Geomonas sp. RF6: one gene and its partners. The protein of the gene in region 1 interacts with the protein of each later gene in a pairwise test. Links are inferred from orthologs where the notes say so. Each region holds a gene or a part of one and is shown on either strand. Other genes may lie near its edges.

Region 1 (9,782 bases):
TTGCCGAGACAGTCGGCGCAGATGTGGAGGTCCCCTGCGTGCTGAATGAAGGCCTTGCACAGGTGACAAAGGGGGGGGAAGAGGATGTCCAGCAACGCGCGAAACGGCATGCGGATACCTCCAGAGTCCGAAGCGTCAGACGAAGAGGGCGCAGGTAACGGAACGGCAGTGCGCAAAGCTGTCGCGGGCGGCTCCACCGCCAGCGCCCAACGTTCCCTCCCCCCTTGCGGGGGAGGGTCAGGGTGGGGGGGAAGGCGCCACCGCTTCACCCCATGGCAGCTTCACCCACCCCCTGTCCCCCTCCCGTCAAGGGAGGGGGGACCTCAGGCATCGGCACGGAAAGGAATCACCCTTACAGCCCCATATCCTCATTCACCACCAGCACCCGGATGTCGGCGGCGCGGGGCTTGCGGTCTATGATGGTGGTGACGCGGCAGATACGCTGGGGGGAATCGCAGTCGGAGCAGAAGCCGGTGACGGCGCACGGCGTTGCCAGCTGCAGTCTCTTCGCATTGGCGGGCGCAGCATACTCCCTGATGCGCTTCAGCGCCTCGTCTGTGCCCCCTGCCACCAGCTTGTTTCTTCCGGCGACGATGATCACCTTCTTCGGGCCGAAAAACATTGCCGCGGCACGATTGCCGTGGCCATCGATGTTCACCAGCGTTCCGGAGAGGGTGAGGGCGTTCGTGCTGGTGAGAAAGAGATCACAGCTCGGCTCCCGATAGGTGATCTCCAGCCTCTCCTCGGGGGTCAGCCCCGGCGCACCGTGATTGAGGATTTCCTTTCCCATGCTTTTCAGCTTGTCCGTGAGCTTCAGGTCGGCAATCGAGAGGGACCCGCCGAATCCGACGCTGTGGGCGCCTTCCGCCTCGTTCACTATGTAGTGAAAGGCCTCCTCGCTGCTCCGGCAGTACACCGCGGTGAACCCGTTTTTGGTCAGGGCGTCGACCGCCTTCTGGCATTTCTGCCCGTGTGCCCAGTCGTTCAGTTCTTCAGTCTTGCTCATAGCTCTCCCTCTGCTGTTTCCTGTGACAGATGTAGGCCGGGATAAGCCGCAGGCGTTCCCGGCATTACTCGCGGCGGCCTAACCCCCTACTTCTTCCCCCACTGCGCCCGCTCATACGGCCACTCCTCCCCCATGTAGGAGACGAGACGCTGCATCCTCTCGCGGAAGGCGTGCAGGAATGCCTGCTGCTCCGGGGACCCTTTCTTTTCCCGCACGCTCGCGCACAGTTCCCGCCCAAGCTCGCGCGCCCGCGCAAAGAGGTTCTCTTCATCCGGAAAGGTCCGCGCGCCTGCGGCTGGCGAGCCGACCCCGCCGACGGAGAGGGCGCCGAGCATATTGACGAAGCGTTCCATGGCGTCGAGGACTTCTTCATCTTCACCGGAGCCGGACGATTCCACCAGCGCCGCGTACTTCCCTTCCAGCGACATGCAGTGGATCATGCCGCAGCACCGGTCCATGAACGCCTTCATCTGCGCGGTGACACTGAAGATGTAGTTGGGGCTCGCGAGTATGAAGCCGTCGCAGGCGAGGAGCTTCTCCTTCACCTCCTCGAAGCTGTCCTTCAGAAGGCAGGTCCCGGTCCTGTGGCAGTTGTCGCACGCAAGGCACGGCCTGATCTTTTCCTGCGCGAGGTTGACGACCTCGATTTCGGCACCCGCCTCCCGTGCGCCTGCGATGACCTCCTCGAGGAGCCTTCCGGTGTTCCCCTCCATCCCGCGGGGGCTTCCGTTTATGGCGATGATCTTCATGGGGCTCTCCTCTCTTGCGATGCCAGATCTCCCCAACCGACGTCGGGGCTACGACTCGATGATGCTCTTTCCGGTCATCTCCCGCGGCTGCGGCACCCCGAGGATGCCGAGCATGGTGGGTGCGATGTCGGCAAGAATACCATCCTTGCGCAGCTTTGCGTTCCTGTACGCCTCTCCCACCACCACAAAGGGGACTATGTCGCAGGTATGCGCCGTGTGGGGACCACCCTGCTCGTCCTGCATGATCTCCGCGTTGCCGTGGTCGGAGGTGATGAGCGTGGTGCCGCCAAGGGAGAGAACCTTCTCCACCAGCCGCCCCACGCACGAATCGACCGCCTCTACAGCCTTCACGGCCGCCTCCATGATGCCGGTGTGCCCCACCATGTCGGCATTGGCAAAGTTCAGCATGATGACGTCGTACTTGTCCTCGTCGAGCCTCTTCAGGAGTTCGTCGGTCACGAGGTACGCGCTCATCTCCGGCTTCAGGTCGTAGGTCGCCACTTCCTTCGGGGAAGGGACGAGGACACGATCCTCACCGGGGAAAGGTACTTCATTTCCGCCGTTGAAAAAGAAGGTCACGTGGGCGTACTTCTCCGTCTCGGCTATGCGCAGCTGGGTGAGGCCTGCGTTTCCCAGCACCTCGGCGAGGATGTTCTTCAGATCCTCCGAGGAAAAGGCGACGGGGAGGCCGAAGGTCTCGTCGTAGCTCGTCAGGCAGACGTACGAGGAAAGCTGCGGCCACGGCTTCCTGTCGAAGCCGGTGAAAGCGGGATCGGTAAAGGCGCGGGTGATCTCGCGGGCCCGGTCGGAGCGGAAGTTGAAGAAGATGAAGCCGTCGCCGTCGCACAGGCGCCCCACCGGCACGCCGTTTTTGAGTATCACGCTCGGCTCCACGAACTCGTCGGTGGCGCCTGCCTGGTAGCTCGCGGCGATCGCCTCCGCCGAGCTCGCGTAGGCGTTCCCTTCTCCCTTCACGATCGCGGCGTACGCCCGTTCCACCCTTTCCCACCGGTTGTCGCGGTCCATGGCGTAGTAGCGGCCGATGACGGTGGCGATCGTTCCGGCCCCGATGCGCTTTATCTCCTCCTCGAGCCGGTTCAGGTACTCCGCCCCGCTTTGCGGCGGCGTGTCGCGCCCGTCCATGAGGCAGTGCACGAAGATGTCGCGCACCCCCTGACGCTTGGCGAGCTCGATGAGGGCGTAGAGATGCGTCTCGTGGGAGTGTACGCCGCCGTCGGACAAGAGCCCGGAAAGGTGCAGCCGCCCGCTCCCTTTTTTCACCTTCTCCATGCACTCCAGAAGGACCGGATTCTCGAAGAAGTCGCCGTCCTCGATCGACTTGCTGATCCGGGTGAGATCCTGGTACACCACGCGCCCCGCGCCGATGTTCATGTGCCCGACCTCGGAGTTCCCCATCTGCCCGCGCGGGAGCCCGACGGAGAGGCCGGATCCTTCGATCTGCGTGTACGGGTAGTCGGCACAAAGCCGCGTCATGTTCGGAGTCGCCGCCTTGGCAACCGCGTTGTGCTCCTCGCTCGGGTTTATCCCCCAGCCGTCCAGGATCATTAAGAGAAGAGGTTTCTTGGGCATGGTTTTCTCCGGGTGATAATGAAAAAGGTGAAGAGAGGACTTCACCTTTTGTGTTGATGGCTATTTATCGGGCTTCTGAACCGGCCGCTCTCGAAAAGTCCAGAGAGCGGTCAGTGGTGGTACGGTTCGCCGTTCATGATGGTGAACCCGCGGTAGAGCTGCTCCAGCAAAAAGACCCGCGCCATCTGGTGCGTCAGGGTCATCTTCGAGAGGGATACCGTCTTGTACGCCTGGCTGCGAAAGGAATCGGTGAAGCCGTAGGCGCCGCCGATGGCGAAGACGAGGTCGCCGATCCCCTGCTCCCTGCTCCTCTCCAGGAAGGAGGCGAGGTCGGGTGAGGAGAGGGAATCGCCCCGCTCGTCCAGGAGCACCAGCTTTCCCCCCTTGGGGATCAGCTTTGAGAGCCTCTCGCACTCCCGCTCCCGCATGGCGGGCGCCGCCGCCCCCTTCTCATCCCGTGCCTCGAGGAGCTCGAGAGGCATGTAGCGCCGGATCCTCCCGGCGTACTCCTCGATACCTGCCCTGACCCATGCTTCCTGGGTCTTTCCGACCCACAGGACCTTCAGCTTCACGTCTTACTCTTTCTCCCAGAGGTACTCTTCCGGGACCTCGACCCGCGGGGCACGCTGCCACAGCTCGTCGAGATTGTAGATGGCGCGCACCTCCTCCTGGAAAACGTGGACGATGATGTCGCCGTAATCGATCACCACCCAGCGCCCTTCGTCGAAGCCCTCCATGTCGATGGGGCGGTCGATAGGCTTCAGCCCCATCTTCACGCTGTCTGCGATCGCCTGCACCTGCTTGTCGGAGCGGCCGCTGGCAAAGACGAGATAGTCGGCGATGCTGGAGATCTTTTCTATCTGGAGGATTTTTACGTTCAGCGCCTTCTTGTCCAGTGCGAAGTAGGCACATTTCAGGGCGCGCTCTCTTGCCGCCATGATTTCCTTATCTGACATCGATGTATAACCTCTGTTCCTGTATGTAGCGCTCGACTGCCTCAGGCACGAGATACCTGATCGAGCGGCCGCTTTTGACAAGCGATCTGATTTGACTGGACGAGATGTCCAAAAGCACCCCGTCGACCGCCAGGAGGCGGAAGCCGGAGGCGTGAGTGAGTGTGTCGGGGGTGTCGACGTGGGTGAACTGATCCGCTATCGCCGTCGGCAACCCCGTGGCAAGGCTCTCGAAAGTGGAGCCGGGGCGCTGCACCGCCACGATGTTGCAGCAGGCAAAGATTTCGCTGTACCTGTACCAGGTGGCGATCTCCGCAAAGGAGTCGCCACCGATGATGAAGAAGAATTCGTCGTCCGGGAAGTCCTGGCGCAGCTGCCGCAGCGTATCGATGCTGTAGGAGCGCCCCCCCCTTTCCTGCTCCATGGCCGAGGCGGTGAAGTGCGGGTTGTCCTGGATCGCCAGCCGCACCATCTCGAAGCGGTCCGCGTAGGAGAGCTCCCCGATCTGCGGCTTGTGCGGCGGTGTCGCGGCCGGGATGAACATGATCCGGTCCAGGCCGAGGCGGTCGCGCGACTCCTCGGCGATCCTCAGGTGCGCCATGTGGATCGGGTTGAACGTCCCGCCGAGGATGCCGACTCTCATCGCGCCGCCCCTGTCAGCGCCCCCCGCTTCATCAGGGGCGCACCTGCCCTTCGCCGTACACGATGAACTTCGTGGTGGTCAGGTCCTCGAGCCCCATGGGGCCGAAGGAGTGGAGCTTCGTCGTGGAGATGCCGATCTCCGCCCCGAGTCCGAGCTGGTTGCCGTCGGAGAAGCGGGTGGAGGCGTTCACCATCACCACCCCGGAGTTCACCTGCCGCACGAACTGCTGCGCGTTGGCGTAGTTCCCGGTGATGATCGACTCGGTGTGCAGGGAGCCGTAGCGGTTGATGTGATCGATCGCCGCGTCCATGTCGTCCACCACCCGCGCGGCGAGGATCAGGTCGAGGTACTCCGCGTACCAGTCCTCTTCCTTCGCCTTTTTCGCCTCCGGCGCGAACTGCCTGAAGGTGGCGTCGCCGCGCAGCTCCACCTTCATGGCTGCGAGGGTCTCGTAGATGAAGGGGACGAAGGTCTCGGCGACGTCCTTGTGGATGAGGAGGGTCTCCAGCGCGTTGCACACCCCCGGCCTCTGGGTCTTTGCGTTGACGATGATCTTTCTGGCCATCTCGAAATCGGCGCTCGCATCGACGAAGATGTGGCAGACCCCCTTGTAGTGCTTGATGACCGGTATCTTGGAGTTCTCCACCACGAAGCGGATCAGGCTCTCGCCGCCGCGCGGGATGATCACGTCGATGAATTCCTCCTGCTTGAGCATCTCGGTGACCCCTTCACGCTCCACGAACGGCACGATGGAGAGCGCCGCAGCGGGAATCCCCTTCTTCTCGAGCTCCGCAGAGAGGACCGAAGCCACCGCCATATTGGAGTGAAACGCCTCCGACCCCCCCCTGAGGACGACGGCGTTGCCGCTCTTCAGGCAGAGCGCCGCGGCGTCGGAAGTGACGTTCGGGCGGGACTCGTAGATGATGCCGATCACCCCGAGCGGGATGCGCATCTTCCCCACCATGAGGTCGTTCGGCCTCTTCCACATCTTCGTGACCTCGCCGACGGGGTCCGGGAGTGCGGCGACCTCGCGCACGGCGGCGGCCATCCCCTCGACGCGCGCGGCGTCGAGCATGAGGCGGTCGAGCATGGCGCTCGAGAGCCCCTTTTTCTCTCCCGCTTCGAGGTCCTTGCGGTTCTCCTCGATGATGGTCCCGGCGTTATCCACCAGCGCCTGCGCCATGGCGAGGAGGAGTTCGTTTTTCGCCACCGAAGAGAGCCGCGCCATGGCAAAGGACGCCCTGCGTGCCTCGGAAGCTATACTCTTTATCTTTTCAGCAACACTCATTACTTCCCTCCAAATGTGAAACCGCTACACCAGCAGCACCAGGTTATCCCGATGGATGACATCGTCCCCGTAGCGGAAGCCGAGGATCTGCTCGATCTCCGAACTCTTCGCGCCGCGGATCTTTTCTATCTCCTGGCTGGAATAGTCCACAATGCCGCGGGCGAATTCGACGCCGTCGGGAGCCCTCAGTCTCACGCAGGCGCCACGGTGAAAACGCCCCTCCACACCGGATATGCCGGATGGCAGGAGGCTCTTCCCTTTTCGCGCCACGAACTCGGCGGCGCCGGCATCGACGATAAGGGAGCCGGCCGGGCGCAGCGTGAAGGCTATCCAGTGCTTGCGGCGGTTCAGGCACTCTCCGCACGGCAGGAAGAGGGTGCCGACCTCCTCGCCCTGCATGGCGCGCAGCACGTTTCCGCTCTTCTTGCCGTTGAAGATGATGGCGGCGACGCCGGACTTCACCACCTTCTTGGCGGCGGCGACCTTCGTGGCCATCCCCCCGGTCCCGACACTCGTACCGGTACCACCTGCGCACCGCTCCAGGTCGCGGGTGATGGAGGCGACTTCGTGGATGAGGAGGGCATCGGGGTTCTTGCGGGGATCGGCTGTGTAGAGCCCGTCGGTATCGGTAAGTATCAGGAGGAGCTGCGCCTCTACCAGGTTTGTCACCAGGGCGGACAGGTTGTCGTTGTCGCCGAACTTGATCTCCTCCACCGCCACGGTATCGTTTTCATTGATTATGGGGACGATGCCGTTGGCGAGAAGGGTATCGAGAGTGGCGCGGGCGTTCTGGAAGCGGAGCCGGTTGGCGAGGTCGTCGCGGGTCAGGAGGATCTGCGCCACCATAAGCCCGAACGCCGAGAATGCTTCCTCGTACGCGCGCATGAGCCTCGACTGCCCCACCGCTGCCGCAGCCTGCTTCTGGGGTATGGTCTTCGGGCGCTCGGTGAGCCCCATCGCCTGTCGCCCGGCGGCAACGGCGCCGGAGGAGACGATGACCACCTCGAGCCCCTTCTGGCGCAGCTTCGAAACGTCGGCGGCGAGCCCCGCCAGGAAGGAGGGATCGACGCCGTTTTCCTCATTGGTGAGGACGCCGCTCCCTATTTTCACCACGATCCGTTTAGCTTTTCTGAGTAAGTCCTTCCGCATTGCCTCATTATGAACATCATGATAGTTTTTTAAAACGTTTGATCGTATCACGTTTGGCTTTACTTGGCAAATCCTTGATAGGAAGGGAGTCTTAATGGATTGACAAAAAAATGGCGGGACCTTAGACTACCGGAAATTTTCGAGGTGACGTTTTGCTGAACAAAAAGGTGTGGAAGAAGCGCCTATACACAATCCTTTCGCTCGACAGCCACCCCGGTCACATCGCCGCCGGGTTCGCCGTCGGCGTCTTCATCAGTTTCACCCCTTTCTTCGGACTGCACACCCCCATCGCCATTGCCGCTGCATTTCTGCTCAGGTTGAACAAGGTGACCTGCATCACCGGCGCGTGGGTCAACACGCCACTCACCATGGTGCCGGTTTTGGGGCTCAGTTACAAGCTCGGAAAGATGCTGCGCGGCGGGCCCGTCCAGGAACTGCAGTTCCAGGGACTCGAGTGGCGTTACCTGGAAAAGCACGCGTCATCGCTTTTGATCGGCTCCTCCATCTTAGGCTTTTTGGCCGCCGTCATCGCCTACTTCGCCTGCTACTACCTTGTCGTCCGCTTCCGCGCAAAGGATGCGCTCCTAGCCGAAAGGGTAAAGGAGATGGAGCAGGTGGGAGAGGAACTGGAGTAGTCAGCGCGGCCGGCGCGACAAAGGCAAATCCCCCCTGTCCCCCTTCGCAAAGGGGGGAACGTTAGGCCTTCAGCAGTGCTTCGTGGCAATGTACCCACGCTCCCCCGGAATTCCCGGATGAATCTTTGCGAAGGGGGGGACGCGAGTTGTCGTGCAGTGCTGAGTGGCAATACTCCACGCTTCACGGAATGAACAAAAAAAGGCGCCGGAGGAGCTGATCGTCTCGCTCTTCCGGCACCTTTTTATTCTTTGTGCAGCGGCTCTATCTGCCCAGATAGGGAGAGAGAACGGTGTAGGTCAGGAAGGCGACGATCGCCGAGGCCGGAATGGTAATTACCCAGGCGCAGACGATGCGATAGGCGACGGCCCAGTTCACCGCAGACATCCTCTTGGAGAGTCCGACTCCCAGGATTGAGGAGGTGATCACGTGAGTGGTACTGGTCGGAAGTCCCATCGCGGCCGCGCCGAGGATGACGCCGGCAGAGGCCGTCTCGACGCAGAAGCCGTGCACCGGCTGGAGCTTCACGAAGTCGTGCCCCACCGTCTTGATGATCCTCCACCCGCCAGCAGCCGTTCCGAGCGCCATGGCGATGGCGCAGGCGATCTTCACCCAGGTCGGCACGTCAAAGGTGGTGATGGTGCCGTAGCTGACCAGTGCCATGGTGATGACCCCCATAGACTTCTGCGCATCGGCGGTGCCGTGGGAGAAGGCCATGACGGCGGCCGAAAGCACCTGCAGCTTCCGGAACCCCTTGTTCAGACCGTACGGCGCGCTGTTCCGGAAGATCCACATCATGATGACCATGAAGAGGAAGCCGAAGAAGGCACCGACCAGCGGGGAGACGATGAGGACCGTGATGATCTTCTTCAGCCCCGCCCAGTGCAGCGCCTTAACCCCCGCATGGGCGATGACCGATCCCACCAGTCCGCCTATGATGGCGTGCGACGACGAGGAAGGAAGCCCGTAGTACCAGGTGATGAGGTTCCAGACGATGGCGCCGATGACACCGGCGAGGACCACCATCTGCGTCACGGTGGAGGCGTCGACGATCCCCTTCCCGATGGTGGCGGCCACCTTCGTGGAAATCATGGCACCGACGAAATTGAGCCCTGCCGCCATGATTATGGCGCTGCGCACCGAAAGAGCGCGGGTGGATACGCAAGTTGCAATAGCATTTGCAGTATCGTGGAAGCCGTTTATGTAGTCGAATGCCAGCGCTGCCACGATCACTGCGATCATCAGGACGAGCGTCGACTCAGGCATTTTTTACCACCACGCTTTCCAGGATGTTGGCGGCGTCCTCGCACTTGTCCGTCGCCGTCTCCAGCGTCTCGTAGATTTCCTTCCACTTGATGAGCTGGATCGGGTCTTTCTCCTCGTGGAAGAGACGGCTGATCGCCTCGCGGCAGACGCGGTCCGCCTCGTTCTCCAGTGCGTTCACCTCGATGCAGTAGGCGCTGATCGGCTCCAGCTTCCCGCCGAGGACCGCCACGGTCTTGTCGATGGTCTGGCACCCTTTGAGGATGAGGAACCCGAGCTCTCGCGATTCCGGCGTGGTGCGCTCCACGTTGTACATGACGAGCCTGGTTGCCGAGGCGTCGATCAGGTCGAGGACGTCATCGAGGGCGGAGGAAAGAGCGTAGATATCCTCGCGGTCAAAGGGGGTGATGAAACTCTTGTTAAGCTTCTTGATGATCTCGTGGGTGATGGTGTCACCCTTGTGTTCGATTTCCTTGATCTTCCGCTGGCTGGCCACCGGATCACTGAA
Region 2 (9,757 bases), 3.0 Mb from region 1 along the record:
CTCCGGCAGAAAGCGCAGCTGCGACTGGGTGCCGTGCAGGTACCCCTTGCCGAAGGTCGCGCCGGAGCCGACGGCGATCTTGCTCTGGATGATGTGGTAGCCGCTCCCCTGCGGGTCGAGGTCCGGATTGAGGAAGTTGTACACCCGGTCTTTCTGGTAGTCGTGCAGGTAGTAGTGCCAGCCGACCCAGAAAAGGGGGACGGCGGCGGCGACGAGGGAGCCGAGCGCGGACCAGCGCACCCCCACATAGAGAAGCATCGTCCCCCCGATGAGGGAGACGAGCATGGCGGTCCCGAGGTCGGGCTGCTTCATGATGAGGAGCGCGGGGACTCCCAGTATGGCCAGCGGGAGCGCCAGATCCTTGAGCCCCAGCCCCTTGAAGACCTGCTGCCGGCTGAAGAACCGGGCGAAGGTCATGATGATGACGATCTTCATCGGCTCGGAAGGCTGGATGCTGAAAAATCCGAGGTGGATCCAGCGGGTCGCCCCCATGGAAGTCTTCCCCGCGACAAGGACCAGCAACAGCAGGCCGAGGACCCCTCCGTACAGCCAGTACGCAAAGTCCTCGAGCATGTGGTAGTCGAGACTGCACATGGTAAGGCACAGGCCGAAGCCGGCGGAGATCCAGTAGATCTGCTTCACGAAGAACGGCGTCCCGATCTCCCGGTAGGAGTGGGAGGCGCTGTAGATGTTCACCACGCCGGCACCGCAGATCACGAGCACCAGGACCAGGAGGGTCCAGTCAAAGTTGGTAAATAGCCTTCTATCAAACATGAATACCCCTGACCGCTACTGGTCCGCCTTGACGACAGGCACCGACCGCCCCGGCAGCGCCTCTTTCGGTACGTTGATCGCCGGAGCCTTCGCATCGACCGACCCCGGCTTTTCCAGCGCCGGCTGGTCCCCCTCTCCCGGCTGTTCCCCTTCCGGCACGGTGGAGCGCTTAGGAACCGGCTTCTTGATGACCCCTTTGCTCTCGAAGTAGGCCCTGAGGATTTTTCCGGCAACCGGAGCCGCGGCGCTCCCGCCGTGCTCGCCGTGCTCGACTACCACGGAAACGGCGATCTCCGGGTTCTGGTACGGTGCAAAGGCCACGAAAAGTGCATGGTCACGGAACTCGTAGGCGAGCGAGCCCCCCCTCGTCTTCTGCTTCACCACCTGGGCCGATCCGGTCTTCCCTGCCACCTGCACCTCGGCAAGGCGCGCCATGGCGCCAGTGCCGTGCGCCTCGTTCACAACGGCCCACAGCCCTTCCTTCACCAGGCGCAGGTTCTGCGGCTTGATCCCGGACTGTCCCACCACCTTCGGAGCGAATTCCTGCAGGGCCTTCCCCTCGGAGTCGACGATACGCTTCACGAGGTGCGGCTGGTAGCGCACGCCGTCGGCGGCTACTGCGCTCATCATGGACATGAGCTGCAACGGGGTGGTCAGCACGTATCCCTGCCCGATCCCGACCGAGAGGGTCTCACCCTGAAACCACTTCTTGCCGTAGCGCTTCAGCTTCCACTCCTGGGTGGGGATGACGCCGCTCTTTTCCTTCTCCAGCCCCACCCCGACCGGCGCCCCGAGTCCCAGAAGCTTCGCATATTTCGCTATGCGGTCCACCCCGAGGCGTTCCGCCAGCTTGTAAAAGTAGACGTCGCACGACTCCCGCAGCGCCTTCCTGAGCTCCACATGCCCGTGCCCCCTCTTGTCCCAGCAGCGGAAGGTCGCGTTGCCGAACTTGTAGTAGCCGGGGCAGCTCACCGCCGAATGTTCGTCGATCAGCCCCTCCTCCAGCCCCGCGATGGCGGTGACGATCTTGAAGGTCGACCCGGGGGGATAAAGCCCCTTCAGCGCCTTGTTCTCCAGGGGGCGCCTCTTGTCTTCCAGGTATTCCTTCCACTTGTCCTTCGGCATGCGGCCGGCGAAGAGGGTCGGGTCGTATCCCGGGGTGCTGGCAAAAGCGAGGATCTCGCCGGTCCTCACGTCCATGGCGACTGCCGCGCCGGCACTCTCCCCGAGAGCCTCCTCGGCGGCTTTCTGCACGTCGAGATCGAGGGTGAGAACGATGCTGTTGCCGACGGCGGAGTTCGTCTCCTCCACCGTGCGCAGGAAGCGCCCGCGCGCGTCGACCTCGATCTGGCGCCCTCCGTCGACGCCGTGCAGGGAGCGCTCCCAGGCCCTTTCGATGCCGCTTTTACCGATGTAGTCGCCGGGATTGTACTCCTTGAAGTTCTCGTTGGTGAGCTCGTCCTCGGAGATCTCCCCAATGTACCCCAGGAGGTGCGAAGCGAGCAGACCGTTGGCGTAGGCGCGCACCGGCTTCATCTCGATGTTCACCCCGGAGAGGGCGAGCCGGTTCTCCTCCAGGAACTCCAGCTGGTCGCGCGTGATGTTGGAGGCGACAACGAGAGGGTAGTACTTCGCCCTCCCCTCGCTCTTGCGCCATTTGTCGAGGATCTCCTGCTCGTCGACCCCGAGATAGCGAGAGAGGTTACCTACCAGCTGCACCTTGTCCTTCACGTCCTTCGGGATGACCGCGACGCTGAAGGAAGGGGTGTTGGAGACAAGGACCTTGCCGTTTCGGTCCAGTATCGCACCGCGCGGCGCCGCCACCGGCACGAACCTCAGCCTGTTATTTTCCGACTGGTTCTGCAGGTCCGCGGTAGCGATGACCTGCAGGTACCAGAGCCGGGCCAGAAGGAGGAAGAACATGAAAAACGCGCCCATGGAAAGCCACATGAGCCTTCTCGAGCCGTCTTCCTCCGGGATGCCTCTGAACTTCACTGTGTTTCCTCCTCTGCCGCACCGTGCGGCAGGTAGAAGATAAGGGACGCCACCAGTGCGTTGACGAGAGCCTGCGGGATGATGGCGGGAAGGATCGAGCTGTAGATCCCGTTCGACACCGAGAAGGCGGCCAAAAGGAGCAGGCACAGGAGGCCGCTCAGGACCGTCGCCAGAAAGACCGTCAGGACGAGGAGGAAGCGGTTGTCGGTGTAGAGACGGTCCGAGAGCTTCGCCAGCAGGAAGTAGATGCACAGATAGGAGAAGGCGTGCAGGCCGAGGTAGATCCCGCTGAAGCTGTCCTGCAGGAGGCCGAGGGTGAAGGCCGCCGGAGGGGAGAAACGCTGCGGCCTCTTGAGCCCCAGGTACACCACCAGGATGATGATGAAGTTCGGCTGGAAGGGGTCCATGAGGTACGCCGGCAGCACGGTGAGTTGCAGGATGAGCGCCGCCGTGAAGGCCACGGTGACCATGCAGTAGCGCGCCATCGGTGTTTTCAGGATGCTCTTCTTATTCAGCATTAGGGGGCCTGAGCAGCACCAGCATCTCCTCGATCCGTGCGATGTTGACCTTCGGTTGCACCTCGATGGTCTGGAATACCCCGTACTCCCCCTTCTTCACCATGGTGACCTCCCCGAGGGGGAGCCCCGGGGGGAATACCCCGCCGATGCCGGAGGTGACGACGCTGTCGCCGAGTTTCACGTCCTCGTCGCGCACCGTAAATTCCATGGAGCAGCGTCCCCCCCCGGTGCCGCGCACGACGCCGCGGGCGCGGGAGCGCTGGATGACGGCGGCGATGGCGCTCGCGTGATCGGTAAGAAGAAGGACGCGCGAGCTCGCCGGCCCGACCTTCACCAGTCTCCCGACGACGCCGCCGGAGGCAACGACCGGCATCCCCTCGACGAGCCCGTCCAGGGAGCCGCGGTCGACTACGAGCGTTTTGAACCAGGCGGAGCTGTCCTCGCCGATGACGGAGACGGCGACGGAAGGGATGTTGAGGGAGGTCTTCAGCCCCAGGAGTTCCTTCAGGCGGGCGTTCGCCGCCGTCGCCTCCCGCGCCGCCACCACCTGCTCGTTCAGCCGCTTCAGGTTCGCCTTGAGGAGCTGGTTCTCGCGCCTGACGTCCACGAGGTTCACGTAGTCGTCCCACACCCCGCCCGTCACGCGGCTCAGCGCGGCGCTCCCCGCCGCCAGCGGCGACACGAGGCCGAGCACCCCGCGCTCGAGGGGATTGGCGTGATCCCGGTTCTTCAGATTGAGGGCGTAAGTGAGGAAAGCCACCAGGAGGAACAGGGCGGCGACCAGATGTCGTCTGAATCGGGTGAACAGCTCTCGCATATCTTTTAAAAGAGTGAAGGGGGCTCGTGGCCCCCTGTCTCATGGCATAGGTAAATGTGGAAGGAGCTGAACCGAGCGCCCCCGGAGGTGCAGAGCGACCGGTGAAGCTGGCGGCTGCAGGGGTCGCTCCGGTGCGCTATACCTTCGGTCCGCTGCCGCAGAGGCCGGCTTCATTGTACACCCGGACCAGGTACTCGCGGTAACTCGAGGGGGGTGTGGCGGCAATCGCGGCCTCCATCCCCTTGCAGTCCAGGTACCCCATCCTCAGTGCAAGCTCTTCCAGGCACCCGATCTTCAGCCCCTGCCGTGCCTCCAGCGTCCCGATGAAGTGCGAGGCCTCAAGGAGGCTCTGGTGGGTGCCGGTGTCGAGCCAGGCGATGCCGCGGCCGAGCTTGTGCACCAGGAGCTCGCCGCGCTGCTGGTATTCCCTGTTTATGTCCGTGATCTCCAGCTCGCCGCGGGCCGACGGCTTCAGCGCCTTCGCGATCGGCACTACCTTGCTGTCGAAGAGGTAGAGACCGGGGATCGCGTAGTTGGACTTCGGATGTGCCGGCTTCTCCTCGATGCTCAGGACGACGCCGTCGCCGTCAAACTCCACCACGCCGTAGCGCTCCGGATCCTGCACATAGTAGCCGAAGATCTCCGCACCGGAGGTGAAGTTGCCGACCAGACGGTCCAGCTCCATCTTCCCGTAGAAGATATTGTCCCCGAGGATAAGGCAGACCGGGTCGCCGTTGATGAACTCCTCACCGATGAGGAAGGCCTGCGCGATCCCTTTCGGCTCAGGCTGCACCGCGTAGGTCAGCTTGATTCCCCAGCGGGAGCCATCTCCCAGAAGGGCCTGAAAGCGCGGGGTATCTTGCGGGGTGGAGATGATGAGGATCTCGGCTATGCCCGCCATCATTAAAGTCGCCAGCGGGTAGTAGATCATCGGCTTGTCGTAGACCGGCTGAAGCTGCTTGCTTGCTACCAGGGTCAGGGGGTAGAGTCTGCTCCCGGCGCCACCGGCGAGCAGAATCCCTTTCTTGATTCCGGACATTAGGCCCTCTCGATAAGTTTTCACGAAAAGGTTTTTTCTATCACAAGGGGGGTAGCGCGTCAAACAGTAATTAAGACTGGCGGAAGGGGAACTTTTCTTGCCGGAGTACAACAACTCCAGCACCACAATATATCAGGATCACGGAATAATTTGAAGAGTGTTCCGTCCCGTACCTTTTTCATCCCCCCTTCCCCCTGCGCCCCCCGCTCGGCCAAGGCGGAAATGGGTGGACAGCGACCTTTTGCAGGTGCTATCGTCGCCGCAGCAAGAAGGCCCATGCACTCCCCCCGAGAGAGTAACCGAATGATTCTGCCTCACCCCCTCCTTCAAGGAACCCTGATACGCCGCTACCAGCGTTTTCTCGCCGACGTCCAGCTGGACTCCGGCGAAGTCGTCACCGCCCACTGCGCCAATACCGGCTCGATGATGGGGTGCGCCCTCCCCGGCAGCCGCGTCCTCCTTTCGGTAAGCACCAGCGCCAAACGCCGCTACCCCCACAGCTGGGAACTGGTCGAGGCGGACGGGTGCTGGGTGGGGATCAACACGTCACTCCCCAACAGGCTCGTGCGGGAAGCCATCGAAGAGGGTGTCATCGCAGAGCTCTGCGGGTATGAAACGATTCGCTGCGAGGTCCCTTACGGCGCGGCGAGCAGGGTGGACCTCCTCCTCTGCGGGAGCCGGGGGGTGTGCTACGTGGAGGTGAAGAACGTGACCCTGGTGCGGGAGCGGGTGGCGCTTTTTCCCGACGCGGTAACGACTCGGGGGCAGCGCCACCTGCAGGAACTGATGGAGACGGTGCGACTCGGGCACCGCGCCGCCAACGTCTTCGTGGTGCAGCGTGAGGATGCCGACAGCTTCTCCCCGGCAGCAGCGATAGACCCTGAATACGCCCTCCTCCTGCGCGTCGCGGCGGACTCCGGTGTGGAGCTCTTGGCGTACCAGGCGCTGGTGACCCCGGGGGAAATCCGGCTGGTGCGAAGTCTTCCGGTTTCGCTGTAAACCACGCATTTGACAAGGCTTTGGTGAGGGGTTATAAGGTAGTAGCAGTGCCTGCCGGGTAATAGCGCTCCTTGAAGGGAGAGACGATGCTAATACCGACCGAAATAGGGAAGCGAGAACCCACACCGACCCTGGAGATCTCCAGGTGAGCGGCGTCATCGACACATCAAGGCTTGGAACCGGAAACTTCCCTGCCGACGCTTTTCCCTACCTTGCCCCCGCCGACAGCGATCGAAGAAAGAAAACCCTTCACCTCACCATAGACAGCAGCCTCAGTGACGTCTCCCTCGTCGGTCTCGCCGTACGCGGCATCTGTGCCCACACCCCCTTGCCGCGTGAAGCGCACGACGAGATGGAGATATGCGTCGTGGAAGCGGTCACAAATGCCATCTGTCACGCCTACCACTGCAAGCCGGGATTCACCGTCGAGGCCACGATCATCCTGTACGACGACAGGATCTGCTTCGAGATCTCCGAATACGGCACCGCGATGGATGCCTTCCGTCCCCCCACCCTCGAATACGACCCCTCGGAGACCGCCTGCCTCCCCGAAAAGGGAATGGGACTCTTCATCATCAGCTCCATCATGGACAAGGTGAACTACCGCTCCAGCAACGGGAGAAACACCCTGTCATTCTGCAAGTATTTCTCCCCCGAAAGCTGCTGATTCCCCCTGTCTCTCACCACGATCGCTGCAGGCGCAGCCCGATGAACTCCGGCCCTATCACAGGTGCAACGTGGGTCGCGTTTTCCGGCGTCACGAACAGCTTCCCCACACCGTAGGCAAGCCCTGCGGCAGCGACGACGTCATACCAGTGATGCTTGTTGTTGTCCACACGCACGTAGGCGATGTACCCCGTGGCGAGCCAGGCCGGGACCCCGTAGCTCCATCCGTAGCGCTCTTGCAGGAACGAGGCACCCGCCCCTGCAAAGGCAATGTGGCCGGAGGGAAAGCCATACGGGTGGCCGTTCGGGCGCTCACCGAGCCCGGTCTGGTTGAACCCGAGCCTGAGAACGGAAGTGAGAGCCTGATTTGCCACCATGTTTCGCAGCCACTGCTTTTCCCCTTCGACGTCATCCTTGTAGAAGGCGATCCCGATGGCAGCGGCCGGAACGACGGCAAGGAGGACATCGCCAGCCAGCACTTCATGATGGCTCGCAGCGGAAGCCGGAGTAAGTGAGGCGGAGCAGAGGACAACGGCAGCAATGACAACGCAACAAACCCTACGCATGATTCCCCCTGGATTAGAAAATGGGCTTCGGGGCCCCTACGATTGTAGGGCATTAGGCGGGAGTGTCAATCACGGAAGCAGTAGTTTCAACTGGTTACACTTATACACATGCAGAGATGCGAAAAAAGGCGCCGGAACCGCGGAATATTTGGTGGGAGTGTGCCGCGTCGGTGTCGACCGGGAGGGACTATGCTATCCTTAGCTACTGTGCTGGAAAGAAAGGTGACGAGGAGGGGGGAATGTACGTAGCAAGGGACAAGAACAGTGAGCTGTATCTCTTTGACAAGCTGCCGGTACGCGGGAATGAATGCTGGTGGGCGGAGACGGGGGTGGATGGCACATACCTGCGCCTCGATCGGGCCCTTTTCCCGGAAGTGACGTGGGAGACCGATCCGTTGCAGGTCTTCCTGACAACGGAGGTCCAATCCGGCACAGCATAAGCCATGGAGCGGAATCGATCGCAGCGGTCTGTAGGCCGGAATAAGCGCAGCGTTTCCGGCAGGTCCATCTCTACGAGCTCAACAGAAACTCGAAGTCCTCCTTCCCGATGGGGACGCCGCTGTCGCCGTCCGAGTCCTCCAGCAGCGCCCGGTACAGCTTCAGCTTCCTTTTCTTCAACTCCATCATCTTCTCCTCGATCGTGTGGCGCATCAGGAGCCGGGTGATGCTCACCTGGTTCTTCTGCCCGATACGGTGCGCCCGGTCGGAAGCCTGGTTCTCCACCGCCGGGTTCCACCACGGGTCGAGGTGAAAGACGTACGACGCCTTCGTCAGATTGAGCCCCCTCCCCCCCGCCTTCAGGCTGAGCAGGAATACAGACGGCTCGCTCGACTCCTGGAATCCCTCCACGAGTGCCTTGCGCCGCGACACCGGCGTGGAGCCGTCCAGGCGCGAGAAGCGCGTCCCGTGCGCGGTAAGGGCATCCTGCACTATGTCGAGAAAAGAGGTGAACTGGGAGAAGACGAGAACGCTGTGCCCTTCGTCGAAGAGCTCGTCCAGCTGCTCGATCAGAAACTCCACCTTCGGCGCACTGTCGCGCCCCTCCGGCAGGAGCAGCTTTGTGGAGAGGCAGATCTGGCGGAGCTTCAGGATCGCCGTCAGGGAGATGATGCGGGCCTGCGCCGCCGAGTTCAGGCGGTACGCCTCCTCCACCGTCGCCTTCACATGGGCCACCGTCCGCACGTACAGCGCCTTCTGGCGCGGCGTCATCTCCAGGTAGATATCGGTCTCCACCTTCGGCGGGAGCTCGTCGGCGATCATGTCCTTGCTCCTGCGCAACACGAAGGGGCGGGTGCGCCGGATAAGGGTTTCGAGAAATTCATCCCCCTCCTTCGCCATTCCCCGGCGAAACGGCTCGAACGGACCGAGAAGCCCCGGCACAGCAAGGTCTATGACCGAGTAGAACTCACCGAGGTGATTTTCCACCGGCGTTCCGGTGAGGGCTACCTTGAATCTCCCCTTCAGCCGCCTCACGGCCCCGGTCGTCTCCGCATGGATGTTCTTCACCGCCTGCGCCTCGTCAAAGACGATGACATGGAAGCGAAGCTCTGAGAGCTCCTCGATATCCCGCTGCACCACGCCATAGCTGGTGAGGACGAGATCCACACCCTCGAAGTGAGCCCGGCGCCCCTGCCCGCGGTAGACGAGGACCTTGAGCCCCGGGTAGAACCGCTCGATCTCGCTCTCCCAGTTGAAGATGAGGCTCGGGGGGACGACGATGAGGTGCGGCAGCGGGGAGGACAGGTCGCTGGCGATCTCACCCTCCTTTATGGCGGCGAGAAAGGCGATCGCTTGTATCGTCTTCCCCAGACCCATGTCGTCGGCAAGGCAGGCGCCGAAGCGGTGCTCGTAGAGGAACGCGAGCCAGTTGAGCCCCTCGTGCTGGTAGCGCCGCAGCTTGCTCGTCAGCCCCGCCGGCGGGGTGCGCTGCTCGATCCGCTCAAAGTTGGTGAGGCTTTCGATGATTTTTTCATCCGCTTCCGAGAGGATCACCCGCACGCCGTTTTTGCGCAGGACGATCCAGTCGAGAATCTGCAGGCGCGGGATGCGCACCACCTGCCGCTTTCCCCCCGCGGCGAAGAGGGCCAGCGCGCGGGTAGTATCGTCGTCCAGAAGAAAGAGCGCGCCGTTTCGCCGGAAAAGCCCCCCCGCCTGCACCGCCTCGAGGAGCTCCTGCTCGGCGATCACCTCTCCCTCGTAGCGGATTTCGGGGCGCAGTTCGAACCAGTCGATGGAAGAATGGGTAGCATCGACGGTGAAGGACCAGCTGACCGTCTCCAGCGGCTCCCCCTGGAAGTAGAGATCGAAGCCGGCGGCGGCACAGTCGCGGCGCAACCGGGAGAGCTGCCGCATCCCCTCCTCGCGAGGGAGGACGAGGTGCCCG
Region 3 (9,939 bases), 1.3 Mb from region 1 along the record:
TGCTTTTGTGCCGTTTCGTGGTACGGAGAGTCGGAAAGACCGGGGTAGTTGACCCAGGCCACCTTTTCGTAGCTCTGCAGGAATTCCGCGAGCCTCTGGGCATTGGAGCAATGGCGCTCCATCCGCAGCGCCAGCGTCTCCAGCCCCTCGCCCAACAGGAAGGAATTCATCGGCGCGGCGCAGGCGCCGAGGTCCTTGTGGATCAGCTTCCTCGTGCGGGAGGTGAAGGCGAAGCCGCGGAACTTCTTGTAGAACGGCTCGAAGTGGGGGAATTTTTCGCTCTGCCAGTTGAAGCTACCGCAGTCGATGATGGCGCCGCCGATGGCGTTCGCGGTGCCGTTTATAAACTTGCTGGTAGAGTGAATCACGATGTCCGCGCCGAGATCCCTCATCCTGGCGAGATAGGGGGTGGATACGGTCGCGTCCACCATGAGGGGGACGCCGTGCCTTTTGGCGATGGCGGAGAGCTCCGCGATGTCGGGAACGTCCATCTTCGGGTTGCCGATCGTCTCCACGAAGACGAGGCGCGTGCGCTCGCTCATAGCCCCCTCGACCGCCTCCAGATCGGTGGGGTCGACAAAACGGGTCGTGACGCCGAAGTTGCCGAGGGTGTCACGGAAGAGGGAGAAGGTGCCGCCAAAGAGAGAGGAGGAGGAGACGATCTCGTCGCCGCTGCGCACTACCGCCATGACAGCGGTGGTGATCGCCGCCATCCCCGAGGCGGTGACGATAGCCGCAATCCCCCCTTCGATGACGGCCAGACGGCGCTCCAGGGCGTCCAGGGTGGGGTTCCCGATGCGGGTGTAGATCGGCCCTACCGCTCTGCCGCGAAAGATGTCCTCCAGTCCTTCGGCACTGTCCTGGGCAAATGCGGAGGCTTGCACGATGGGAGCCTTCGTCGCTCCCCCCGGACCCGGTGCCACGCCGCCATGCACCAGCAGGGTATCAAATTTCAGCTCTCGTTCCGCCTTGCCCACAGCGCCTCCTAAATCTATGGAAATAATCTTCTTCTTGCGGTAATAAACTCTATTACCTACTGCCGAGGTGTAAAACCGGCAGCTTAATGAAATGGTGTGGCAGAGGATAAAGAATATGTGGTGGATTTGTCAAGAAATAAAAGGGTGATACCAGAGTAAAAAGGTGGGGAATAGGTACCGCGGCTCCCCCTTTTCGGGGACTCAGGTCGCTTGGGCGCTGCAGTCCGTGCTCTCCTCCCTCTTTTCTTGAGAATCAGGCGCTTGCGCGAACGGAGGTGCTGCATGCGGTAAAGGAAAAATTACTTCTTGACAATAGTGCTGCTCCAATGATAATCAGTAATCTACCTAGTTGATAGGATAAAAAGATGATCTCTAAAAAGACCAAGTACGGCCTGAAGGCACTTATCTACCTTGCACAGCATTACGAAGAAGGGCCGATCCTGATCGCCGACCTGGCGCGGGAAGAGCGGATCCCCAAGAAGTTCCTGGAAGCGATCCTTCTCGCTCTGAAAAATAGTGGCATCCTGCAGAGCCAGAAAGGGAAGGGGGGTGGGTACTTCCTCGCCAGGGCGCCGAAGACGATCACCTTCGGCCAGGCGGTCCGCGTTATGGAGGGCCCCCTCGCCCCGGTCCCCTGCGTCAGCGAAACCTCCTACGCAAAGTGCACCGAGTGCGAGGACGAGAACACCTGCGGCATCAGGTTTGTCATGAAGGAGACGCGGGACGCCATCGCGAAGGTGCTCGATGGCACCACCCTTGCCGACGTCCTTGAGCAGATCGAAAAAGCAGAGAAAGAGCACCGAGGGATACTGGATTTCTGCATCTAGTCCGACGTACCTCCGGGTAGACGTCGGGTACCTCCTAAGGCGGGCCACTTCCCCTGCGAGTGGCGGCGCAAGCCGCCACCCCGGGGGCTTCCTGCCGGACTCTCGACGTCTACGACGCCCTGTCTCGCGACGGGAGGGGGCGAAAAAACGGAGCGTACCATGGCTGTCTTCGGCAAGAAAGATTCAGTTCTCCCGGGCTTTGCCCCCTCCCTTGGCTACACCCTCTTTTATCTCAGCATCATCGTGCTGATCCCGCTTTCCGCGCTCGCCTGCAAGACCGCTACCCTTTCGTGGGGAGAGTTTCTGGAGGCGGTGACGGCTCCGCGGGTACTCGCCTCCTACCGGGTCACCTTCGGCGCGGCCTTCATCGCCGCCTTCACCAATGCGATCTTCGGCGTCCTCGTCGCCTGGGTGCTGGCGCGCTACCGTTTCCCCGGCAAAAGGATCCTCGACGCCCTCGTCGACCTCCCTTTTGCGCTCCCCACCGCGGTCGCCGGTATCACGCTGTCGAGCCTCTACTCCTCCAACGGCTGGCTTGGCTCCTTTCTGGAAGGGCACGGCATAAAGGTCGCCTTCACCCCTGCGGGTATCGTCATCGCCATGATCTTTATCGGTTTTCCCTTTGTGGTGCGCACCGTTCAGCCGGTACTGGAGGAACTCGACCGCGAGATAGAGGAGGCGGCCGCCTGCCTCGGCGCCGACCGCTGGCAGACCTTCTGCCGCGTCCTCTTCCCTACCATGCTCCCGGCGATACTGACCGGCTTTGCCCTCTCCTTTGCGAGGGGGGTGGGGGAGTACGGCTCCATCATATTCATCGCCGGCAACATGCCGATGGTTTCCGAGATCACCCCCCTTCTCATCATCACGAAGCTGGAGCAGTACGACTACGCCGGCGCCACCGCCATCGCCTCCGTCATGCTGGTCGCCTCCTTCCTCCTCCTTCTGGCGATAAATCTTCTGCAGAAGTGGAGCCGCCGTTTCGCGGCATGATCAGCAGCAAAGCGTGACCTCGAGTGAGGTCGGAAGGAGTGCCCGATGCACGCAACGAAGATTTTGGGACATAAGGGGAGGGGGGGCTTGAACGTCTCGGAGCCGGCCGCCGTGCGCTGGCTCCTTGTCGCCGCCGCCATAGCCTTTCTCGCCCTCTTTCTCATACTCCCCCTGTGCGCCGTCTTTTCCCAGGCGCTGGAGAAGGGGTGGGACGCCTATCTGCAGGCGTTGAAAGAGCCGGACACCCTCGCGGCGATCAGGCTCACCCTCATTACCGCCGCCTTCTGCGTCCCGCTCAATCTCTTCTTCGGGGTGGTGGCGTCGTGGGTGATCACCAAATTCAACTTCCGCGGCAAGAGCCTCCTCATCACCCTTATCGACCTGCCCTTTTCGGTTTCACCGGTCGTCTCCGGTCTCATCTACGTCCTCATCTTCGGGCTGCAGGGGTGGCTCGGGCCGTGGCTCCAGGAGCACGACATAAAGATCATCTTCGCGGTCCCGGGGATCGTGCTCGCCACCCTCTTTGTCACCTTCCCCTTCGTGGCGCGGGAGCTTATCCCCCTCATGGAGGCGCAGGGGCGCGACGAGGAGGAGGCGGCGCTGACTCTCGGGGCGAGCGGCCTGCAGACATTCCTGCGGGTGACGCTCCCCAACATCAAGTGGGGGATACTCTATGGAGTCATTCTGTGCAACGCGCGGGCGATGGGGGAATTCGGAGCCGTCTCCGTCGTCTCCGGGCACGTGCGCGGCGCGACGAACACGGTGCCGCTGCAGGTGGAGATACTCTACAACGAGTACAGCTACGCCGCCGCCTTCGCCGTCGCCTCCATCCTCGGGCTCCTCGCATTGGTGACACTGGCGGTGAAGACGGTGGCAGAATGGAAGATCCAGCAGACCCTCACCGGCGCAGTAAGGAAAGGTAACTGACATGATCGAGATCAGCGGCATCAGCAAGCGTTTCGGCAACTTCGAGGCCCTCAGCGACCTCTCCATGACCTTCCCCTCCGGAGAGCTCGTCGCCCTCCTCGGCCCTTCCGGCTCCGGGAAGACGACTCTCCTGCGCATCATCGCGGGGCTGGAGGCGCCCGACAGCGGCAGCATCCTCTTCAACGGGGAGGAGGCGACGGAGAGGGACGTGCGGGAGCGGCAGGTGGGGTTCGTCTTCCAGCACTACGCCCTCTTCAGGCACATGACGGTCTTTGACAACATTGCCTTCGGGCTGACCGTAAAGCCGCGCAAGGAGCGTCCGTCGAAGCGGGAGATCGCGGGGAGGGTGCGGGAGCTTCTCGGTCTCATCCAGCTGGAGCAGCTGGCCGATCGCTACCCGGCACAGCTCTCGGGGGGACAGAGGCAGCGCGTGGCGCTCGCGCGAGCCCTCGCGGTGCAGCCGCAGGTTCTTCTGCTGGACGAGCCGTTCGGGGCGCTCGACGCGAAGGTCCGCCTCGAACTGCGCCGCTGGCTGCGCAAGCTGCACGACGAGATTCACGTCACCAGCGTATTTGTCACCCACGACCAGGAGGAGGCGCTGGAGGTTGCAGACAGGATCGTGGTGATGAACAGTGGGCGCATCGAGCAGCAGGGGACGCCGAGCGAGGTGTACGACCGTCCGGCGACACCGTTTGTCTTCGACTTCCTGGGGAATGTGAACCTCTTCCACGGCCGGGTGCACCAGGGGAAGGCGCAGCTCGCCGGGGTGGAGGTGCAGGCGCCGGAGCATGCCGCCATCAGTAATACCCCTGCCATCGGCTACGTCCGCTCCCACGACATCGAGCTCGCCCGGCACCCGCTGGACGCGACCGCCATCGAGGCGCAGGTGAGGCACATCCTCGCGGTGGGACCTCTGGTGCGGGTCGATCTATCCCTCGTGGGGAGCACCGCGAAGGTGGAGGTCGACCTCTCCCGCGAGGCCGCCGACCGCCTCACCCTGCAGGTAGGGGAACGCGTCTACGCACGCCCCCGCAAGGTCCGCGTCTTCACCGGCGACTACCAGATCTAGCGATTCTCCTCCCCCTGCACCCCATTGTCTCACCGATGTGGTCAAGAATGGGGAGAATGTAGTTGACAATGGAATGCGATAATTATAAAGGTAGTTCTGGATTTTCTGCCAGCAGCGAGCTGGATAAAGAAGCTGCACCCCCACACAGTACCCGGCGACGCTGCAAAAGTGGCCCGCAATAAACAGCGAAAGGAGAAGCTCCATGTCCCGCATTTATGAAGACAACTCGCAGTCTATCGGCAACACCCCGCTGGTTCGCCTGAACCACGTCACCAAAGGTGCCCAGGCTACCGTACTGGCGAAGATCGAGGGGCGCAACCCGGCGTACTCCGTCAAGTGCAGGATCGGAGCTAACCTGATCTGGGACGCGGAGGCACGAGGCGTGCTGAAGCCGGGGGTCGAGATCGTTGAGCCGACCAGCGGCAACACCGGCATCGCTCTTGCCTACGTCGCCGCTGCCCGCGGCTACAAGCTCACCCTCACCATGCCGGAGACGATGAGCATAGAGCGTCGTCGCGTCCTCGCGGCGCTTGGCGCCAACCTGATCCTCACCCCCGGTTCCGCAGGGATGAAGGGTGCCGTGGCAAAGGCTGAAGAGATCGCCGCCTCCGACCCGGCGCGTTACTTCCTGCCGCAGCAGTTCAAGAACCCGGCGAACCCGGAGATTCACGAGAAGACCACCGGTCCCGAAATCTGGGCCGACACCGACGGCGGCATCGATGTTCTCGTATCGGGGGTCGGCACCGGCGGCACCATCAGCGGCATCTCGCGCTATATCAAGCAGACGCAGGGGAAGCAGATCCTTTCCGTCGCCGTGGAGCCGAAAGAGAGCCCGGTGATCTCGCAAAAGCTTGCCGGTGAAGAGCTGAAGCCCGGCCCGCACAAGATCCAGGGTATCGGCGCAGGCTTCATCCCCGAGACCCTCGACCTTTCCCTCGTCGACCGTGTTGAGCAGGTGGAGAGCGCCGAGGCGCTCGCCTTCGCGCAGCGGCTGGTGAAGGAGGAAGGGCTCCTGGTGGGGATCTCCAGCGGTGCCGCCGCAGCCGCCGCCGTGCGGCTGGCGAAGCTCCCCGAGTTTGCCGGGAAGACCATCGTGGTCATCCTCCCGGACCTCGCAGAAAGGTACCTCTCCACCGCCCTCTTCGAGGAAGCGTAGGTAAAAGAGAGGGATGCCCGGCATCGTCCGCGGCATCCCTCTTCCCTTCCCCCATCCTTTTCGTTCCCCCGCCGTCCCGACCTTCCCGGTTTCCCACTGTTTTAATTCAAGATCCTCCCTGCAGTGCCGATTCTATTACTATCCCTTAATTCAACCGCTGTCTCGTTGGCACGACGCAATCTTCACCAGAGGAGAACGGTAATGTCGAACCTTGACTGGTACAAGCTGTATGCGGATGAAGAGCCGATTGTGGAGAGGGAGCTTCTGAACAAGGTCCTGTCCAACGGAGCACTCGCCACCTTTGCCCTCGTGCGTCACCAGGGGGAGTACAAGGCGATGCTCTACGTCAACGGCAAGCGGGTGAACGGCCCTCCCTTGCCGCAGCCGCTGGCGAGCAGCAGGGACGACGTTACCCACTGGATGGGGAACAAGCCCGGCGTCGGTCTCACCGCCAGCGAAGCGGACAGGATCATCGACGCGGTGCTTGAACGCAGAGACCGGTGTGCGCTGTAGGTGGCGTTTCTCCTCCACGGAGCGACGCACCAGCGGAATGAGATTTCGTTTTACTACCCGCGGGATCCCTCCCTTTTGGCTTGACTTGCCATGGCGTTGCTGATAAGACGGCTGAACTTGTTGGCCTGCTATCCCCGGCGCCTGGCGCTTATGCTGAAGGAGGAAGAAATGTCGTTTCTGTCACCTCGTACCTTTTGTCTTTTTGCGCTGATCTCCCTGATGGCGCTGCAAACCGGTTGCGCTACGCAAGAGGCGGCCAAGAAAGCGGTAGTGTGGCATTCGCGCGATCAGTTCGTGGCGCTGGTGGACCGCGACGAGAGGGGGGAGAAGGCCCCGCCGAACCAGCACCCTGTCTCCCTCTCCGACAAGAGGCTCCACTCGGAGCTTGCCGCCCTGCGTGTGAAGTTTCCGAACAACCCGAAGCAGGTGCGCGTTTTCGACGAACCGGAAGTGAAGCTTCTCACCGAGCAACTCCCCGCCGCGCTGCAGAAGGCGCGCCCCGACCAGGACGTCGTCTTTGCCGTCTACGGAAGAAACCCCGTTCTCGCCGGCATCGGCAGCGAAGAGGTTGTCACCACCGGGCGAGCCTTTTACCGGGAAAACCGGCTGAACCTCATTCTGGGGATGCTGCGCGAACAGATCCGGGAACTGGACCGTCGCCTGCAGCCCTTCGTCCCCCCCTCCCGCGGGAAGGGGGTTGAACTGCCCGGTGTCGTTACCAGCACCTCTTCAAAGGTCACTTTTGCAGCACAGCGACCCGACTGGCTGGTGATAGCTGTTCCCGAGGCTTCGGCCGAGGCAGCGCTCGCTCCCGAGCCTGAAGTCGCGGGGGCGCCGGTGAAGGTCGCTCCTGTTGCGGCGAAGGACTTCGAGGAGCGCCTGAGGGTTCTTGGTGAGTTGAAGGCGAAAGGGCTCATCACAGAGGACGAGTACCGCGCGAAGAAGGAGAGCATCCTGAAGGAACTCTGAGACGACAGACCGAGAGTACAAAAGCCCCTGCCATTTCGGCGGGGGCTTTTTTGTGGACCGAGTTGTCACACCAGTCCGACCAGTCCGACAGCCACTCAATGCTATGGCTCCGCCTGCATCTGTGCCCCCTCCGGGATGGTGCAGATGAGAATGTCGCCGGTTTCGCTGCACCCTTCCCAGACGATCCTGCCGTCCGTCTCCACCACCGGGATGCGCCTGGAGTGGAAGTCCAGCAGCCGCAGATCGAGCCGGCTCCCGAGATCCTTCCGGAGGCGCGCCACCTCGCGCCTCAGCGCCCGCCGCCCCGCCTCCTCCAGCTCATAGCGGTCCCGGCGGTCACCCCCTCTCCCCCGTGCCACGAAGGGGAGAAGGGTATAGCGGCGTATCCTCCTCTCCAGGCAGAAGTTTACCCCCCACTCAATGATTCCGATGCCTCCCCGTACCAACACGCTCTGCAGCGAGGTCTCTACCCCCTGCGCGAGGAGGCGGTGCACCCCGGCGCAGGTGCCGTCGAAGGCGCCCCGCCCCACCAGCGCGTCGTGCTCCTCCCGATCACCGTGCAGGCTCACCTTCACGCGGGTCCGCGCCGCGGAAAGGAGCGCCACCAACTCATCGGGGAGGGCGAGTGCATTGGTGGTGAGGGCGGTCTTCGCGCCGGCGGCGCGGGCCTCCTCTATCAGCTCGGGGAGGTCGGGGTGCAGCGAGGGCTCCCCGCCGCAGTAGCGGATCTCTCTCGCTCCATGCCGGAGAAGCCAGCGCTGGCGGTACAGCAGGACCTCGCCAGGGGGGTCGCTTCCGGCAGGAGGTGCGAGGCAGAAATCGCACCGCGCATTGCACCTGCGGGTTACGCGGAAACAGAGTGCGGCGGGGAGCCTCTCCTTTTCTCTCATGGCTTTTCCTGTCTCGCAAGGTGGCGTAAAATAAGCCCTTTTATTCTGCCTTGATTGGCACTGTCCGGCAAAGATGCTAGAATTCTAAGGTAGCCATTGTGGCTTGCAACCAAGGAGAGACGGCAGCCAGACAGGAGGAAGGATTATGGCGAATGTCGGACGTGGTGGAGGTCATTCACCTGCTAACATAACAAAACATCTCAAAGGGATCGATTTCCCCGCCCAGAAGGAAGACCTGGTGAAGCATGCCCAACACCAGAAGGCGGAGGCGGTAGTCCTCGACGAAATCAAGAGGATGGACGACCGCGAGTACAACAGCATGGCGGATGTCATGAAAGCGTTTGGTAGCGAAAGAGGAGGTTCAGACGAAGGATCGTCCTCCAAAGGGTCGTCTTCCAAAGGATCGTCCTCGTCATCCTCAAAGGGGCGTTCTTCTTCGTCCAGCAAGAAGTAGCCACCTCAACAACCCGCTTCTGGCGGCAAAAGAAAAGGGCCTAAACCGGAAACCGGTTCGGGCCCTTTTCCATTTCATCTGCCGGCGCTCGCCCTACCTGGCATTCAGGGAAGCGAGTGCCTCGCGGATGAAGGAAAGATGGTAGCGCTCATCGGAGAGGTTCGACTGCACAATGGAGACGATTTCGAGGGGGAGGTCGAGACGGGAGGCATCCTCATACTTCGTGTTCGTCAGACGCTCGTTGCTTTCCATCGCTTCCAGCGCCCCCTTCGTTCCGGTGAGGCTGCGCAGCGCGGTGAATCCTGTGATGAAGAACCCCTTGAAGTCGGAGGTGAGCTCCGGAGGGGTGCCGCCGAGCTCCAGTATCTTCGCCGACAGCAGGTCGATGTGCTTGCGGTGGTCCGCCTGGAAGAGGATCAGCTTCTCCTTGATGATCTGCTCGCTGACATTCTTGATGGCCTGGTCGTAGGCGTGCGTTGCGTCAACGTCGAGGTGAATCAACTTTTGCAGCTGATTGATAATTTCGTCCCGGGTCATTGCGGGTCCTCCTTATGTATTCTTTTTAATCATTTTAACATTGGGAGGGGGCATTACAAACCGCCCCGCAGAGGTGGGGAGGGTCCCTCCCTACCTCGCCGCATCTACTCGTTACATCTCGTTGTTTCTCTCCGCCGCGCGGTCGGCAAGGCTCGTCAGGATGCGCGGGGTAAAGCGTGACCGGCTCTCCCTCCCCAGATGCAGCACACCCCCGTACGCCGGGTCCGGCGCCGGGAGAAGGCGAGCGGCCAGTTCTGTCGCCCCTGCGTACACCCCGGGGAAGAGGGCGTTGCAGGCATGCATGAGGGTCGCCGGGAGCGAGATGATCAGCCGCGCGTCACCGTAGCGGCAGGCGTTCAGGATCTTGCGGGCGGCGGTGCGGGAGGAGCTGGAAAAGAGGGGGAAGGCATCGGAGATGGAGAACCAGGCGTACTCCTTCCGGTGCTGCCCCTTGAAAAAGGCGTGCAGGTGCGAGCCTGTGCGCATGAGCCCGGGAATGACCGTCGTCACCCGGATCCCGTCCTTCGCCAGTTCCGCCCGCAGCCCGTCGGAGAGGCCGGTGAGGGCGAACTTGCCGACCGAATAGGCCAGCAGGTGAGGGACCGCCACGATCCCCCCTATCGAGGATAT

Evidence for each region.
Region 2: the proteins of LPW11_RS09370 (region 1) and sfsA interact in binary tests that used the Escherichia coli proteins (3 or more experiments, as listed by UniProt). The link is inferred for Geomonas sp. RF6 from one-to-one orthologs.
Region 3: the proteins of LPW11_RS09370 (region 1) and LPW11_RS14870 interact in binary tests that used the Escherichia coli proteins (3 or more experiments, as listed by UniProt). The link is inferred for Geomonas sp. RF6 from one-to-one orthologs.

What each region holds. Positions count from the first base shown.
Region 1 is NZ_CP087999.1:2,164,369-2,174,150, reverse strand. Bases 4,102-6,915 are described here. They hold LPW11_RS09370 (glutamate-5-semialdehyde dehydrogenase), read right to left. Parts: upstream 6,230-6,915; coding sequence 4,973-6,229; downstream 4,102-4,972. Other genes in these bases: proB (glutamate 5-kinase), read right to left, coding at 6,254-6,915; nadD (nicotinate-nucleotide adenylyltransferase), read right to left, coding at 4,291-4,941; rsfS (ribosome silencing factor), read right to left, coding at 4,102-4,301. Outside these bases: LPW11_RS09405 (ComF family protein), read right to left, coding at 1-110; LPW11_RS09400 (lactate utilization protein), read right to left, coding at 353-1,006; LPW11_RS09395 (flavodoxin family protein), read right to left, coding at 1,093-1,755; gpmI (2,3-bisphosphoglycerate-independent phosphoglycerate mutase), read right to left, coding at 1,804-3,345; LPW11_RS09385 (23S rRNA (pseudouridine(1915)-N(3))-methyltransferase RlmH), read right to left, coding at 3,456-3,917; more of rsfS, read right to left, coding at 3,921-4,101; more of proB, read right to left, coding at 6,916-7,378; LPW11_RS09360 (DUF2062 domain-containing protein), read left to right, coding at 7,531-8,013; LPW11_RS09355 (inorganic phosphate transporter), read right to left, coding at 8,276-9,277; LPW11_RS09350 (DUF47 domain-containing protein), read right to left, coding at 9,270-9,782. UniProt on the Escherichia coli protein: Catalyzes the NADPH-dependent reduction of L-glutamate 5-phosphate into L-glutamate 5-semialdehyde and phosphate. The product spontaneously undergoes cyclization to form 1-pyrroline-5-carboxylate.
Region 2 is NZ_CP087999.1:5,206,607-5,216,363, forward strand. The notes cover bases 4,506-7,294. They hold sfsA (DNA/RNA nuclease SfsA), read left to right. Parts: upstream 4,506-5,446; coding sequence 5,447-6,142; downstream 6,143-7,294. Other genes in these bases: rfbA (glucose-1-phosphate thymidylyltransferase RfbA), read right to left, coding at 4,506-5,143; LPW11_RS22165 (ATP-binding protein), read left to right, coding at 6,288-6,809; LPW11_RS22170 (phosphatase PAP2 family protein), read right to left, coding at 6,823-7,294. Outside these bases: rod shape-determining protein RodA, read right to left, coding at 1-774; mrdA (penicillin-binding protein 2), read right to left, coding at 790-2,724; rod shape-determining protein MreD, read right to left, coding at 2,766-3,287; rod shape-determining protein MreC, read right to left, coding at 3,277-4,104; more of rfbA, read right to left, coding at 4,241-4,505; more of LPW11_RS22170, read right to left, coding at 7,295-7,374; LPW11_RS22175 (hypothetical protein), read left to right, coding at 7,614-7,814; LPW11_RS22180 (DEAD/DEAH box helicase), read right to left, coding at 7,885-9,757. UniProt on the Escherichia coli protein: Binds to DNA non-specifically. Could be a regulatory factor involved in maltose metabolism.
Region 3 is NZ_CP087999.1:3,445,929-3,455,867, forward strand. The notes cover bases 2,786-5,756. They hold LPW11_RS14870 (sulfate/molybdate ABC transporter ATP-binding protein), read left to right. Parts: upstream 2,786-3,722; coding sequence 3,723-4,790; downstream 4,791-5,756. Other genes in these bases: cysT (sulfate ABC transporter permease subunit CysT), read left to right, coding at 2,786-2,794; cysW (sulfate ABC transporter permease subunit CysW), read left to right, coding at 2,840-3,721; cysK (cysteine synthase A), read left to right, coding at 4,993-5,756. Also shown: LPW11_RS14850 (O-acetylhomoserine aminocarboxypropyltransferase/cysteine synthase family protein), read right to left, coding at 1-977; LPW11_RS14855 (RrF2 family transcriptional regulator), read left to right, coding at 1,343-1,804; more of cysT, read left to right, coding at 1,964-2,785; more of cysK, read left to right, coding at 5,757-5,946; LPW11_RS14880 (hypothetical protein), read left to right, coding at 6,148-6,459; LPW11_RS14885 (SHOCT domain-containing protein), read left to right, coding at 6,628-7,428; LPW11_RS14890 (radical SAM protein), read right to left, coding at 7,530-8,318; LPW11_RS14895 (DUF2795 domain-containing protein), read left to right, coding at 8,464-8,772; LPW11_RS14900 (DUF2383 domain-containing protein), read right to left, coding at 8,866-9,309; LPW11_RS14905 (SDR family NAD(P)-dependent oxidoreductase), read right to left, coding at 9,421-9,939. UniProt on the Escherichia coli protein: Part of the ABC transporter complex CysAWTP involved in sulfate/thiosulfate import. Responsible for energy coupling to the transport system.